2 regions of the Amycolatopsis sp. M39 genome follow, and region 2 is predicted to be linked to the other one. Evidence: riboswitches for the same ligand, from Rfam matches in the RefSeq annotation. Region 2 holds a riboswitch; the other holds the start of a gene.

Region 1 (7,346 bases), on a different contig from region 2:
CGACCCACACCTTCTCGTCACCGGCCGGTGCCGGGACCCAGGTGCCGTACCGGGCGTGGCAGTCGGCGACCTGCTGGGCGGAAAGGGCCGCTGGACTCCACTGTTCAGCGACTCCGTGATACCGGCGGAGCGCGTGTTGCGCGGGCACCGGCAGTGTGACGATCGGTTCGAGCTGGAGTGGGTCTCCGACCAGCACCGCGCGGCGGCAGCGCCAGATTCCGCCTGCCACCTGCTGTGGCGTGGCCTGTCCGGCCTCGTCCACGAAAAGCCAGCCGAGCGACTCGCTGCCGAGATCCGAGAACAGCCGGGGCAGCGACGCGAAAGTGGTGGACACGACTGGCACGGCGAGGAACAACGTTTGCCAGGCGGCGAGCGCGGTCCGCGGCCCGACCTTCGCTTTGCCCTGGATGAGCTGGACGACGGCGGCGAGATTGACGTCGGTCTGTTCCGCGGTCGAGCAGAGGAAGGCTTTGTGGAGGGCGAGCGCGCGAAGGAACAGCCGAGTGCGGGCCGCGATGAACTCGGGATCCGCCCAGGGCGCGCACAGCTGAAGTTGCTCGTCTCCGGCGATCGCGGGTCCGAACGGGACGACGCCCGGCCAGCGGGCACATGCCGCGTCCACTTGCCCCCGGACTCGCGCTAGCGCCTGCTCGGCGGCAGCGTGCTCGGCCGCCAGCCGAGCGTGGTTCTGCTGCGCTTGCCGGAGTTCATCCGCCAGTCGCGCCGCGGCACCCGCGTGCTGCTGGTAGGTCTGGTCGGTCGCGATCCGGGCTTTGATGGCTTCGCGATAGGCCGTCCGCCATTCCCGTGACGCGCGGAAGAAAGTGAGCACAGAGGTCCAGAAACTTGGCCGGCAATCCAGCCAGCCGCGAATCCGCTGATCGGCTTCGTTCAGCGATTGCGCTGACCTCGCGCGGAGTTCCTCGGTTTGCCGCGCGGCCTCGCCGAGCTGACCGCAGTAGGTGTGCGATTGCCGGAGGCGTTCGGTCGTCCACGCGACGGCCTGGGTGCACCGGGCGTGCTCGCCGAGGCTGGCGGCCGCGGCTTGGCGGGCGGTGGTCAGATCGCGGACTGCTGCGTCCGCTTCGGCGAAGGCTTTGACCGCGCCTTCCCAGCCGTCGAACTGCTCTGGTGCCGAGCGGACTTCCTTGAGCTGACCTTTCATCCCGAGGACTTCGCCCGCGGCGCTCGCTTCGGCTTTCGACTTGGTGTGCGCGCTCCACCAGAACTTGTTCGCGAAATCCCTGCGGTGCTCCATCTTCCCGAGCATCGCCGCGACCAGGCCCCAGGCCGGCTTCCCCAGTACGTGGCTGCCCAGTTCGGTGAAGTAGTCAGCGGCGACAGCCTCTTCCTCGACTCCCTTCACCGCGCTCAGCGCCGGCATCTCCTGGGTGATGTTGGCTGCCGCGTCGTTGCTTGCAGTCGCGACGACGATTTCGAACCCGGTCAGCTCAGGCCGGAGCGCGCGAACCGGACTTGAGTAAGGGCGAACAGATTCCCGTGGTTCGGTGTAGGCGTCCGACGGAGTTCCGAGCCGGCTGAGCAACCTCGCCCGCTTGACTACGATCCCCGCGAGCACGTCCCGCAGCATCGTGGTCTTACCGGTGCCGGGCGGTCCGTTCACCGCGAACAGACCCGCATCAGGTCCGGCCATGATCCAGTCGACCGCGAATTGCTGTCCGGTGACGAGAGGGTATGCCGAAGGCCAGCGCCCGCCGGGGATGGCGGCCGGTTCGACACCGGCGAGCAGCGCACCGGGCTGCTCGCGGAGATCGACGCGGTCGGACCCGGCTGCGGAAGGCTCCTCGCTGAGGAAGGCGCGCAGCGCTTCGCCCCGGTGGCCGGCCCGGACCTCCTTCCCGAGGAGCCCGAGGTCCCCGGCGATCGAGCTGTTGAGGAAATCCTGATCGTCCGCCCTGCCCGCGTTCCGGCGGGAAATCTGGAAGCACTTCACTCGGATCCCGGTCGCGTGCAGGCTGTCCTTCAGCCCGAGGGCCGTGACCAGTTCCCGGGTGAACGCATGCAACGTCCTCGAAGTCAGTTCCACTCGCGGCTCGCGGTCTTGCTCGGTTTCGTCCGCGGCTTTCTTCGCGCCGGGCGGGGTCAGGAGCCGTTCGGCGAAGGCTCCGGCTGTCGCTCCGGCGATCCCGCCGACGACCGGCCCGACGACGGGGCCCGCAAGCGATGTCGCACCGGCCGCTACCGCGGTCTTCACCGCGGAGCCGGTCGCCTTCGCCCCGGCAGCAGCCGCTTCGTGGGCGGCTTCCTTGACCTGGCCGGCTACTGCGGCGGCCAGCTTGCCACCCGGTTTCTTCTTCGGCGAAAGCCGGTTGAGCTGTTCGGCAAAGGAACCGCTTTCGTCGTCGAAACCGTCCAGCCACTTCGGATCACGCGGTCCTGGAGACTTCAGTCTGCTGATTGCCCAGGCGCACGCGGATAATACCGGGGAATCCTCAATGAGGGTTCCCTCGGAGTCCACTGTGAAGGCGTACACCGCCGTGGTTCCGTCTTTTCGTCGTTCCTCCGGGGTGTCTTCCTTGCCGAATTGCGCGCTGAGCTCAGCGTGGACCGACGAGACGTCGTACAACGCGCCGTACACGACGAATTGCCAGGTCTTGTCGTGCGGCAACCGGGCCTGGGACAGCGGATGTCCTGCCTCCCACGGGGCTGGCTGGCCCGGCTCGACGTCGCATACGAGGTACTCGGTCTTCGCCATGGAACGAGGCGACGTCAAGTCTGGAATATTCTGCGGACCGAACATTTCCACCGTGCGCCAGAACTGCAGCAGGTGCGCAGCGCGCACATTTTCCTGCACCGGAATGGCTCCCCTCCACTGAGTGCAGCGGGACCATACTCCATGATCCGATTTCGGATCCAGGCGGTGCGTACCGCTACGATCGTCCCTCATTCAGCGAGGGGGTTTGAATGGCGAAAGAACAGTCGTCCCCGATGACACCGCCCTGGACCTATCGCGACGACGTGCTGAGCTATACCTGCTACCTGGCGGGCTTGATGGCGGACAACGCCGACCTCGGCCACGTCGAGGAAGTGCTCGCGCCGTTTCCCGGCCGGAACGTGGCCGGCGAACGATTCTGGGCTACCGGGCAGGTTGTGGTTTCGGACTTCCGTGCGGTCGGAGACGGGAGCTGGAGCGTCTCGACGCCGTTCGTGGCCGGGACGGGCGCACTGGGGGTCGGGCTCGTGGCCGGTTCGCTGGTGGGCGGGGCGATCGCGCGGTCCCGGGCACGGCAGGCGGCGGCCGCGGCCGCGGTTCCGCGCTGGGTGCCGATCGAGCAAGGCGGGCTATACCTGAGCGTGCACGGCTTCCACCTCTACACGCCGCGCGTGCTTTCGTGGCGCTGGGGGGCGATCACTGGCGCGGCGATGGTCGCTCCCGCGGTCGTGCACGTGACGGGGAACAGCAAGGACGGCCCGGTGTCCTGGCTGATCCAGTCGGAGTGGGCCGAACTGCTCTTCGTGACCTGGGCGAACGCCGAACATCCCCGGCATCCGCAGCTCGTCACCGGACAGTGGCTGCCGCCTGGCTGGGTCGAGCACGCGAGGTGGCATCGGAGAGTCCCGGCCTTGCCGCCCGGGGACGCGGTGACCTGACCCGCGCGAGGCAATTTCGGCGAAACGTCCCACTCGTGCCGATCGCTGGCCGATCAGGGCGTTCCCGAGACCGTCAGCGACAACTCGCCGCGGCGAGGTGCGAGGCGTCAGGTCCCGGTGAACCCTGCGGGCCGGCCAGGATGTGGGTGATCGGTCGTGCTCGGGCTCATCGGGATCGCCATGTGCTGGCTCATCCGGATGTTTCCGCTGCCGTGACGCTCAGCCGAGCAGGCCGAGCACGATCATCGACAGGAGGACGACAGCGGTCGAGAAAGCCGCGACCCACGTGCGCTGTGCGGCGGTGAGCTGGGCGGTTGTGCTGTTCATGGCGAGTCCTAGCGGGGCGAGTGCCGACGGTTCCGCTGGGATAGCGCCTTGATCTAGCTCACTGTTACCTCTTGTGATCAAGGTCACGTCGATTACGCGCGGTGTGCCACAGCACCCCGCCCGCGGCGGCCACCATCAGGCCGAACGAACCCATTCCCACCACGAGTGCCTGAACCATGAGGCCTCCTTTCTTCGCGTCTGTCCGGAAGACGCGCGAAGGGGCCGCTTGTGTTGCCAGGGTTGCCGACATCACACCTGGTCAGCGGGCCGCGAGGACCTCGTCGATCTGGCGGGCCAGTGCGAAATCGCGTTCGGTCAGGCCGCCGAGGTAGTGGGTGCTGAGGCGGAAGGTCAGGGTGCGCCAGCGGATGTCGATGTCGGGATGGTGGTCGGCTTCTTCGGCGAGTTCGGCCACCCGGTCCACCACCTCGATCGCCGCCGGAAAGGACAGGAGTTCGACCGTCCGCGCGATGCTGTCGTCCTCGCGCCGCCATTCCGGAACGCTGCCGAGGGCCTGCTCCACTGCCGAGTCGTTCAATAGCTGCGTCATCACTCCATGGTGTCGGCTACGCTGCGGCATTGCCACGGGAGTCCGGTACGCCGGACTGAGAGGCGGGCCGTCAACCCGCGACCGTTCGCACCTGGATCCGGATCATGCCGGCGTAGGGAGGCCGTATCGCTCTCCCTCGTCCGGCGCAGTGCAGGAGGGGAAGAATGATGTCGCGGACCGTCCGCACAGTGGCAGGCCTCGCCGGAGTCTCGATGCTCGCCAGCGCCTGCTCGCTGTCCAGCGGCGACTCGGGCGGGTCGTCCGCGAGCCAGGACCAGCAGACGCCGACCGTCACGCTGGTCACGCACGATTCGTTCGCCGCCCCGCAGGACGTGCTCGACGCCTTCCAGCGCCAGTCCGGGATCAAGCTCAAGATCCTCAAGTCCGGCGACGCCGGCGCGCTCACCAACAAGCTCGTGCTCACCAAGGGCAGTCCGATCGGCGACGTCGCGTACGGCGTCGACAACACTTTCGCCTCGCGCGCGCTCAGCGAGGGCGTCTTCCAGCCCTACACGAGCCCGGAGGCCGACCGCGGCCCGCAGCGCTACTCCGTCGACCCGCAGCACCGGCTGGCGGCGGTCGACCTCGGCGACGTCTGCGTGAACATCGATCCGGCGTACTTCGCGAGCAAGGGCCTCCCGGAGCCGAAGAGCTACGACGACCTCGCCGACCCCAAGTACAAGGACCTGACCGTCGCGGAGAGCCCGGCCACTGCGTCGCCGGGGCTGGCTTTCCTGCTCGGCACGGTCGCGAAGTACGGCGAGAACGGCTGGCAGGGCTACTGGCGGAAGCTGAAGGACAACGGCCTCAAGACCGTCAGCGGCTGGGAGGAGGCCTACACCAAGGACTTCTCCGGCTCGTCGGGCAAGGGCTCGCGGCCGATCGTCGTGTCCTACGCGTCGTCGCCGGCCGCCGAACTCGGCGAGGACGGCAAGCCGCGTACCAAGGCGCTGCTCGACACGTGCTTCCGCCAGGTCGAGTACGCGGGCGTGCTCACCAACGGCAAGCAGATCCCGCAGGCACAGAAGGTCGTCGACTTCCTGTTGTCGCAGCAGTTCCAGACGACGGTCGCGGCGAACATGTACGTCTACCCGGCGCGCCAGGGCGTCGAACTGCCCGCAGGCTGGGCCACCGCGGCTCCGCTGCCGCAGACGCCGGCGACCCTGCCCGCGGACAAGGTGCAGGCCGGCCGGGAGAAGTGGATCGGGGAATGGCGCTCGCTCATGGGCGCGTGATCCCCGCGCGCACTCTCGGGCTCACGCTGCTCGGCTTGCTGCCGGTCGCGTTCCTGGTGGTGTTCTTCGCCTGGCCGGTCGTCGCGATCGTCGGCCGGGGGTTTTCCGCGGGCGGCGTCGACACCGTGCTCGGCGACCCGCAGACGTGGCGGCTCGCCGGGTTCACGCTGGCCAGCGCGGCCGCGTCGACCGCGGTCGCGGTGCTCGCCGGGCTGCCGGTGGCGTACCTGCTGGCGCGAGTCCGGCTGCCCGGGGTCGGACTCGCGCGCACGATCGTGCTGGTCCCGTTCGTGCTGCCGACGGTCGTCGTCGGACTGGCTTTCCGGGCGATCTGGCCGGACGGGGGCGTACTGCCGCTCATCCTGGCCAACGCCTTCTTCAACGTCGCCGTCGTCGCGCGCACGGTCGCCGGACTGTGGGCGCACCTCGATCCGCGAGCGACCGAGGCAGCGCGGGCGCTCGGGGCCTCGCCGTGGCGAGCGTTCCGATCGGTGACTCTGCCCGCGCTCGGCCCGGCTGTCGCGTCCGCCGCCGCAGTGGTGTTTCTGTTCTGCGCCACCAGTTTCGGCGTGGTGCTGATTCTCGGCGGCGGGAGTTATCGGACGCTGGAGACCGAGATCTACCTCCGGACGGTCGACCTGCTGGACCTCTCCGGCGCGGCCGCGTTGTCGCTGATCCAGTTCGCCGCCGTGGTCGCCGCGCTGGTGCTCGGGGCGGTGGCGCGCCGGAAGCGGGAGAACGCGGTGAAGCTGCGGTCCGCGCAGGTCACCGCACGTCGGCCGCGCGGCGGGGAGTGGTGGACAGTCGGCGCGGCGGTCGTGGTGCTCGGTCTGCTGCTGACGCCGATCGTCTCGCTGCTCGTCGAGTCGGTATCGAGTTCGGACGGATGGAGCCTCGCCGGATACCGGGCGCTGAACACTGTCGGGCAGAACGACGCGCTGCAGGTGTCCGGCTGGATCGCAGCGCAGAATTCGCTCGCCGCGGCCACTGACGCGACGCTGCTGGCGATGGCTGTCGGACTGGTCGCCAGCGTCGTGCTGGTGGCGCTTCGCCGTTCGCCCGGCGGGCTGGCACGCGGGATGGGCGAGACCATGGACGTCGCGTTGATGCTCCCGTTGGGCGTGTCCGCGGTGACCGTCGGCTTCGGTTATCTGGTGACGCTCGACGCGTTGCCCGGCGACCTGCGCACGTCGCCGCTGCTCGTGCCGTTCGCCCAAGCGCTGGTGATCATGCCGCTGGTCGTGCGGATGATCCTGCCGGTGCTGCGCGCGGTCGACGTCCGGCTGCGCCAGGCCGCCGCGACGCTCGGCGCGAGCCCGGCGCGGGTGTGGCGGGAGATCGACTTTCCGCTGGTCGCGCGGTCGGTGGTGGCCGCGGCGGGCTTCGGGTACGTCGTCGCGCTCGGCGAGTTCGGCGCGACCAGCTTCCTCGCCCGGCCGGACGCGCCGACGCTCCCGGTGGCCGTCGCGACGCTGATCGGCAGGCCGGGGGAGCTGAACAACCAGATGGCGTACGCCTCGTGCGCCCTGCTCATGGTGGTGACTGTGGTGGCGGTGGCGCTGATCGACCGGTTCGGCTCGGTCCGCGGCCGCAGCACGGTCGGGGAGTTCTGATGGCCTTAA
Region 2 (7,346 bases):
TGGCCGCCGCGCCGGACCGGTACGCCGGGGTCGCGTCCGGGGTCAACAACGCGATCGCCCGATCGGGTGGACTTCTGGCGGTGGCGGTGCTGCCCGCCGTGGCGGGTTTGACTGGTTCGGCTTATCGCGATCCGACCGCGCTGACGGCCGGGTGGCAGACGGCGTTGGTGATCTGCGCGGTGCTGGCGATTGTCGGCGGGCTGATCGCGTTGGGAATTCACAACGGGGTGCTCGGCGGCGGGGAAGCGGACGATTCGCCGCATCCCGGGGACTGTTTGCATTGCGGGGTGGAAGGGCCGCCCACGCACGTCCATCCGGGTGGGCATCGCTGATCTTTCGGTGGGGGAAGTGTGCTGGGGTTTGTCGGTGCCGGGGAGCTGACCGCTGCCATCGTGACCGGGCTCGACGGGAGTCTGCCGGTGGTGTTGTCGCCGCGCTCGCGGGAGATCAGCGCGGGACTGGCCGCGCGGTATCCGGACGTGCGGGTGTGTTCGAGCAACCAGGAAGTGCTGGATCAGGCGGGCACCGTGGTGCTGGCGGTGCGCCCGCCGGTGCTGCGCGAAGTGGTGGACGAGCTGACGTTCCGGCCGGAGCACGTGGTGCTCAGCGCGGTGGCCGGGGTGCGAGTGGACCAGCTGCGGGAGTGGGTCGCGCCGGCTTCGCGGGTGGTGCGGTCGATTCCGTTGCCGCAGGCGGCGCGGCGGCAGAGCCTGACCGCGATGTACCCGGAGGACGCCGTCGCGCGGGAGCTGTTCGAGCGCGTCGGCCGGGTGGTGGTCCCTCGCGACGAGCCGAGCTTGGAAGCGTTCAGCGCGGCCACGTCGACGTTCGCCGCGCACCTGGACTATCTGGCGACCATCGTCGGGTGGATGGTCGCGCAGGGGGTTGAGGCCGAGGTGGCTTCGGCGTACGTGACGCACGTGTTCGCGCAGGTCGGGAAGTCGCTGGCCGAGGGCGGGCCGCTGGCGGAGCTGACCTCCCGGCACCTGACTCCGGGCGGGATCAACGAGCAGTTGCTGACTCATCTGCGGGCTGAGGGGATGCCGGAGACGGTGCGGCAGGGGTTGGACGCGGTGCTGGCTCGCCTACGGGGTGCCGTCGCGGGATCGGGCGACTAGCCGGGTCTCGATGCTTCGCAGGGCGGCGATCAAGGCGCTGGTCTCTGCCGGTGAGGTTCCGTCGAGCAGGCTGGACCAGGTGGCGCGCAGCCGTTGCAGGTTTTCCGCCGCCTTTTCGGTGGGGTAGAGCCGCACTCGGCGGGCGTCGTCGGGATCGGCTTCGCGGCGCAGCAGGCCCTTGTGCTCCAGGCCCCGGACGGCTCGGCTGACGTTGCTGGAGATCATCTGGGTGGCCTCGGCCGCGGCGTTGACCGTCGTTCCGGGGTGCCGGTCGACGAACCGCATCACCGCGCCTTCCAGCGGCGTTCCCGACTCGGCGTTGGCTTCCTTGGCGGCATTGATGTGCCGGGCCACCGCGAGGATCAGGTCGGCCAGCTCGAAGAGCCGTTCGTCTTTCACCCGGCCAGCGTAGCCCAATGCCTATCGTTTGACAGGTATCTCCTCGGCGACGTAGCTTAGCTATCAATTGATAGCTAAGGGAGCAGTCATGACCGCAGGCAAGAGCGCGTTGATCATCGGGGCGTCGCGAGGGCTGGGCTACGCACTCGCCGCCGAGTTCCTCAGCCGGGGCTGGCAGGTCACCGCGACCGAGCGCACGCCGTCGGCGCTGCACGAGCTGACCGGGCGCGGCCTGGTGGTGGAGACCGTCGACATCGCGGTGCCCGAGCAGGTCGCGGCGCTGCGCGAGCGGCTGGCCGGGTCGGCGTTCGACCTGCTGTTCGTCAACGCCGGAACCAACTACACGACCGACCCCTCGGCGACCTTCGCCGACGTGTCCACCGAAGACTTCGCCCAGGTCATGGTGACTAACGCGCTGAGTCCGATGCGTGTCGTCGAAACCCTGCAAGACCTGGTCCCGGCGACGGGCACCATCGGTGTGATGTCGTCCGGCCAGGGCAGCGTCACCGACAACACGAACGGCGGCTTCGAGGTCTACCGGGCGAGCAAATCCGCGCTGAACCAGCTCATGCGCAGCTTTGCCGCACGGCACGCCGCCGACCCGCGCACCCTCCTGCTCATGGCGCCAGGCTGGGTGAAGACGGACCTGGGCGGGCCCGGTGCGCGGCTGACCATCGACGAGAGCATCCCCGGAGTCGCCGACACGATCGAGGCTTGGACGGGCAAGGGCGGGCTGCACTACACCGACCGGCAGGGGCAGACCGTTAACTGGTGACCGGCCTCAAGCGCCCCAGCGTCGCTTTGGGTGCGTGGGATGCACCGAATGTCGCATTCGGGTTTTTCGGTAGCTGTGGCGATGCGCGGCGTCCGGCCGGGTCGCGTGGTCTCGCAGACGTTCGCGCCAGCTCGACCAGGGGCAGCGGCAGCTTCGCGCACCGCGGCTCCGGGGACCTCAGCGGGAGAAAAGCCGCCCGGCGCGTCTCGTCGCGGTACGCCGCAGCGGCCCCGACCAGCACTGCTGCCGCGAAACCGCCGCTCACCGCGCCACCGGGAAAACCTCATTGGGTGCGTGGGACGCACCGAACGCCGCATTGGGTGCTCCGCCTTGCCCGTCGCCGCCGTCCGCGGAGGCGTTCCGCGCGGCGGTGCTTGACCTGGGCATCGGGGCGCTCGGTCAGGCGAGCAGTTCGGCCAGCGTCGCCGGATCGATGTTGCCGCCGGAAACGACCGCGACGGTGCGTCCGCCGGGGAGTTCGTCGGCGTGGTGCAGGTAGGCGGCCGGTGCGGTGGCCCCGCTGGGTTCCGTCACCAGGCGGCCCTGCCGGGCGAGCGCGCGGACGGTGTCGCGGATTTCGTCCTCGGTCACGGTGATCACGCCGTCCAGGACCTGCCGCAGGTGTGCGAACGTGAGCTCGGACGGTTGCGCGCGCAGGCCGTCGGCGATGGTGCGGGCGCGGTCGGTGATGGGCCAGTCCACGATTTCGCCCGCGGCGAGGCTGGCGGCGGTGTCGGCGGCCAGTTCCGGTTCGACGCCGTAGACCTTCGCGTTCGGGCACCTCGCCTTGATCGCGACGCCGACCCCGGAGGCGAACCCGCCGCCGCTGACCGGGACCAGCACGGTCTCGACGTCGGGGAGGTCCTGGGCGATCTCCAGTCCGACGGTGCCCTGCCCGGCGATGATGTCCGGGTGGTCGAACGGCGGGATCAGCGTGAGGCCGCGTTCCTCGGCGAGGGCGAGCGCCGCCGATTCCCGTTCCGCGATCGGCACTTCGCGGACTTCCGCGCCCCAGCGGAGGGTGGCTTCGACTTTCAGCCGCGGAGTGACGTCCGGCACCACGATCACCGCGGTGATCCCGAAGTCGCGCGCGGCGTAAGCGACCGCTTGCGCGTGGTTGCCGCTCGAATACGCGACCACGCCGCGTTCCCGTTCGGCGTCGGTGAGTGCGGCGATCGCGTTGTACGCGCCGCGGATCTTGAACGCGCCGATCGGTTGCAGGCTCTCGGGTTTCACCCAGAATTCGCCGGGAACCCAGAGCTGGCGCAGCAACGGGGTGTGCACCGCGGTGCCCTTCAGCCGTCCGGCCGCGGTTTCGATGTCGGAGATCGTCACGAGGTGCATGGGATGAGTATGTCAGGAGAGTGTGAGCTTTAGTCTATCCATTGTGGACAGTCAACGTGGCGTCCCTCACGCCGGGGCAACGAAGGGAGCACCTCAGGCGACTTAACCGTTGAAGAAGCAGGGAAGACGGCTGGGAAACGATCAGATCGGAATCATGAGCGAGGAGCAGAAGGAAACCGCGGAGGACAAGAAGAGACTCCGCATGTCCTCGGTGCTCGCCGCGGCGCTCGCGGCGGTCACCGCCGCGTTGCTGGGTTCGACGCTGGGGGTCGCGGGAACAGTCATCGGCGCCGGGGTGGCCAGTGTGGTCAGCACTGTCGGCGGCGAGTTGTACCTGCGGTCCTTGCAGCGCACTCGCGACGCTGCGCGGAAGGCGATGGAGACGGCCGCTCGGCGCAGCCGGGGTGGAATGGTGCCGGTGGAGGCGGTGCGGGAGTCCGCTTCCGGGGATGCGGCGACGATGCAGGTGGCCGCTGCTGACTTGGCGAACATGCCTACGGTTCGGTTGCGTCCAACTGAGCCGGAGAAGGCCGAGGGGCTGGGCGAGAAGCTTCGGAAGATGCGGTGGCCGTTGATCATCGCGTCGAGTGCGGTCGCGTTTGTCGTGGCGCTGGTTGTTCTGCTGGGGCTTGACTGGACGACTAAGGGGAATGTCTCCACCGGGTTGATTCCCCGGCAGCCGGATACGAGCCAGCACCAGGACGATCATCCGGACAACACGCCGAGCAGCCAGCCGCAGGTGCCGCCGACTGGGGAGTCTCGATCGAACGATCCGACGTCTTCGCCGACTACGGAGCCTAGTGCTCCGCCGTCTTCGCAGGCGACTCAGCAGACTCAGCCGCCGTCTTCGTCGACGAAGCCGTCGACTGGTTCGCGGGAGCCTAGTGCGAGTCAGACGCCTACTGCGCCCGCGGTTCCGTCCAACGCGAATGAGTAGTGAAGCCCGAGTGCGCTGACGGTTCGAGACAGGGGCCGGGCGCCCTCGATGGTTGGGTGGGCTGTTACCGGAGGTGGGCTCGCAGGGTCTGCGCGGCGGCTTTGGGGTCCTCGGCCTCGGTGATCGCTCGGACGACGACGATGCGGGTCGCGCCTGCGTCCAGTACCTCGGGCAGGCGGGTTTCGTCGATGCCGCCGATGGCGAACCAGGGGCGTTCGGTGCTGCTCGCCGCGGTCGAGCGGACCAGATCCAGGCCGGGCGCGAACCTGCCGGGCTTGGTGGGGGTGGGCCAGCAGGGGCCGGTGCAGAAGTAGTTCACGCCGTCCTCGGCGGCGGCTGCCGCGGCTTGCTCCTCCGAATGGGTGGATCGGCCGATCACTACGTCGTCGCCCAGGACTCGCCGCGCGAGCGAGACCGGGATGTCGTCCTGGCCCAGGTGCAGGACATCAGCGCCCACGGCCAACGCCACATCCGCCCGGTCGTTTACCGAGAGCAGCGCTCCATGCCGGACGCAGGCCTCCGCCAGGACCTCCAGCGCCGCGATTTCCTGCTTGGCCTCCAGCGGCGCGCCGCCGGTCTTGTCCCTTAGTTGCACGATGTCCACGCCGCCGGCCAGCGCGGCGTCGGCGAACTCGGCGAGGTCGCCTCGCGCGGCGCGGGCGTCGGTGCACAGGTACAGCCGGGCGTCGGCTAGCCGGGTGCGAATTTGGTCTCCGGTCAAGGCAGGCATGGCGGTGACGTTACCCGCGCGCTACGGTGTGGGAGTCCGCACGGGAGCCCGAGACAACGGGCTGAGAGGGAGCTGCCGCTCCGACCGTGGAACCTGATCCGGGTCATGCCGGCGCAGGGAGCGTGATTCCACTGTGAACACCACCACAACCGTCACTGTCGTCGGCGGCGGCGTCATCGGGCTGTCCGTTGCCTGGCGCGCGGCCGCTCGCGGATGGCGTGTCACCGTTGTCGACCCGGATCCCGTGCACGGCGGGGCGTCCTGGCTGGCCGGCGGGATGCTCGCGCCGGTCACCGAGGCGTGGCCGGGTGAGGAAGCCGTGCTCAGCCTGGGGGAAGCGTCGCTGCGACGCTGGCCTGGCTTCGCGCGCGACCTCGCCGGCGAAGGCACCGATCCCGGGCTGGCCGAGCACGGCACGATCGTCGTCGGGTTCGACAGCGCCGATGCCGGGCACCTCGACATTCTCGCCGGGTACCTGCGTTCGCTCGGTCGCGACGTCGAGACGCTCACCGGTCGCGAGGCGAAGCGGCTCGCGCCGGGCGTCGGTGCGGTGCGCAGCGGCCTGCACGTGCCGGGTGATTTAGCCGTGGACAACCGGAAACTGCTCATGGCGCTGAGCGACGCGGCTGCGAAGCGTGGGGTCGAGTTCCGGCGCGAGCGGCTCCAGAGTCTTTCCGAAGTGTCCGGTCCGGTGGTTCTCGCCGCGGGGGCGTGGACCGGTCAGCTGCATCCGTTGCTGGAGCACGCTGTACGCCCGCTGAAGGGCGAGATTCTGCGGCTGCGTCCGCGTCGTGGCTGTCTGCCGCCTCCGCCGTACACAGTGCGCGCGATGGTCGAGGGACGGCCGATCTATCTGGTACCGCGAGAAGACGGCGAACTGGTCCTTGGCGCGACGCAGTACGAAGCCGGTTTCGATCAGGCTGTCACCGCGCGCGGCGTACGTGAGCTGCTGGAAGGCGCGGAACGTATTCTGCCCGGCATCACGGAGTACGCGCTGGTGGAAGTCGCCGCCGGACTGCGTGCTGCGAGCCGCGACGCTCTGCCGTACATCGGCGAAGTGAGCGAAGGCGTGTACGCGGCGACAGGGCATCACCGCAACGGTTTGCTGATGGCACCCGCGACTGCGGACGCTGTGGTCGCGTGGCTGGCCGGCGAAGCCCCGCCGCCGGAGGTCGCCGCGGCAACGCCCTCCCGTCTGGTCGAGAAGGAGCGAGTCTGATGGAGATCAAGGTCAACGGCGAATGGCGGGAATTCCCCGACGACAGCACCGTTTCCGCGGTCCTCGACGCGCTGGGAGCGGAACGCCGCGGCGTGGCCGTCGCGGTCAACGGCGAGGTCGTGCGGCGTGGCGAATGGGAAGAAGCGGTCGTGCCCAAGGGCGCGCAGCTCGAAGTGCTGACCGCGGTTCAAGGAGGTTGAGCATGGACGACCTGATCATCGGCGAACACAAGCTGTCGTCGCGATTGATCATCGGCACCGGTGGCGCGGCGAATCTCGAAGTGCTGGAACGAGCGCTGGTGGCGGCGGGCACCCAGCTCACCACCGTGGCGATGCGCCGCGCTGACGCCGAGGGCGGCTCCGGGGTACTGGAGTTGTTGCGGCGTTTGGACATCGAGCTGCTGCCCAACACCGCGGGCTGCCGGACGGCGGCCGAGGCCGTGCTCACCGCTCAGCTGGCCCGCGAGGCGCTGGAAACGAACCTGGTCAAACTTGAGGTGCACGCCGACGACCGCACCCTGCTGCCCGATCCGCTGGAAACTCTCGAAGCAGCCGAACGCCTGGTGGCGGACGGCTTCACGGTATTCGCCTACACCAACGACGACCCGGTGCTCGCCCTCCGCCTTGAGGAAGCGGGCTGCGCGGCGGTGATGCCGCTCGGTGCCCCGATCGGTACCGGGCTGGGGATCCGGAACCCGCACAACATCGAGCTGATCGTCTCGCGCGCGTCGGTGCCGATCGTGCTGGACGCGGGGATCGGTACGGCGTCGGACGCCACGCTGGCGATGGAACTCGGCTGCTCGGCGGTGCTGCTGTCGACCGCGG

What was found. Region 2 has a riboswitch for thiamine pyrophosphate ahead of thiO (glycine oxidase ThiO). Riboswitches for the same ligand answer to the same signal wherever they lie in the genome.
Region 1: it holds a riboswitch for thiamine pyrophosphate, as region 2 does, so the genes downstream of both, A4R44_RS02405 (thiamine ABC transporter substrate binding subunit) here and thiO (glycine oxidase ThiO) in region 2, are expected to answer to the same signal.

The regions. Positions count from the first base shown of each region.
Region 1 is NZ_LWSF01000001.1:494,851-502,196, forward strand. It holds gene A4R44_RS02390 (DEAD/DEAH box helicase) at 1-2,716, opposite strand, end outside; gene A4R44_RS02395 (hypothetical protein) at 2,926-3,612, shown strand; gene A4R44_RS02400 (4a-hydroxytetrahydrobiopterin dehydratase) at 4,199-4,489, opposite strand; TPP riboswitch at 4,514-4,625, shown strand; gene A4R44_RS02405 (thiamine ABC transporter substrate binding subunit) at 4,657-5,724, shown strand; gene A4R44_RS02410 (iron ABC transporter permease) at 5,700-7,337, shown strand; gene A4R44_RS02415 (ABC transporter ATP-binding protein) at 7,337-7,346, shown strand, end outside.
Region 2 is NZ_LWSF01000004.1:623,346-630,691, reverse strand. It holds gene A4R44_RS13530 (MFS transporter) at 1-332, shown strand, start outside; gene A4R44_RS13525 (NAD(P)-binding domain-containing protein) at 351-1,118, shown strand; gene A4R44_RS13520 (MarR family winged helix-turn-helix transcriptional regulator) at 1,086-1,517, opposite strand; gene A4R44_RS13515 (SDR family NAD(P)-dependent oxidoreductase) at 1,606-2,292, shown strand; gene A4R44_RS13510 (threonine/serine dehydratase) at 2,692-3,636, opposite strand; gene A4R44_RS13505 (hypothetical protein) at 3,791-4,573, shown strand; gene thiE (thiamine phosphate synthase) at 4,638-5,303, opposite strand; TPP riboswitch at 5,334-5,440, shown strand; gene thiO (glycine oxidase ThiO) at 5,437-6,522, shown strand; gene thiS (sulfur carrier protein ThiS) at 6,522-6,722, shown strand; gene A4R44_RS13485 (thiazole synthase) at 6,725-7,346, shown strand, end outside.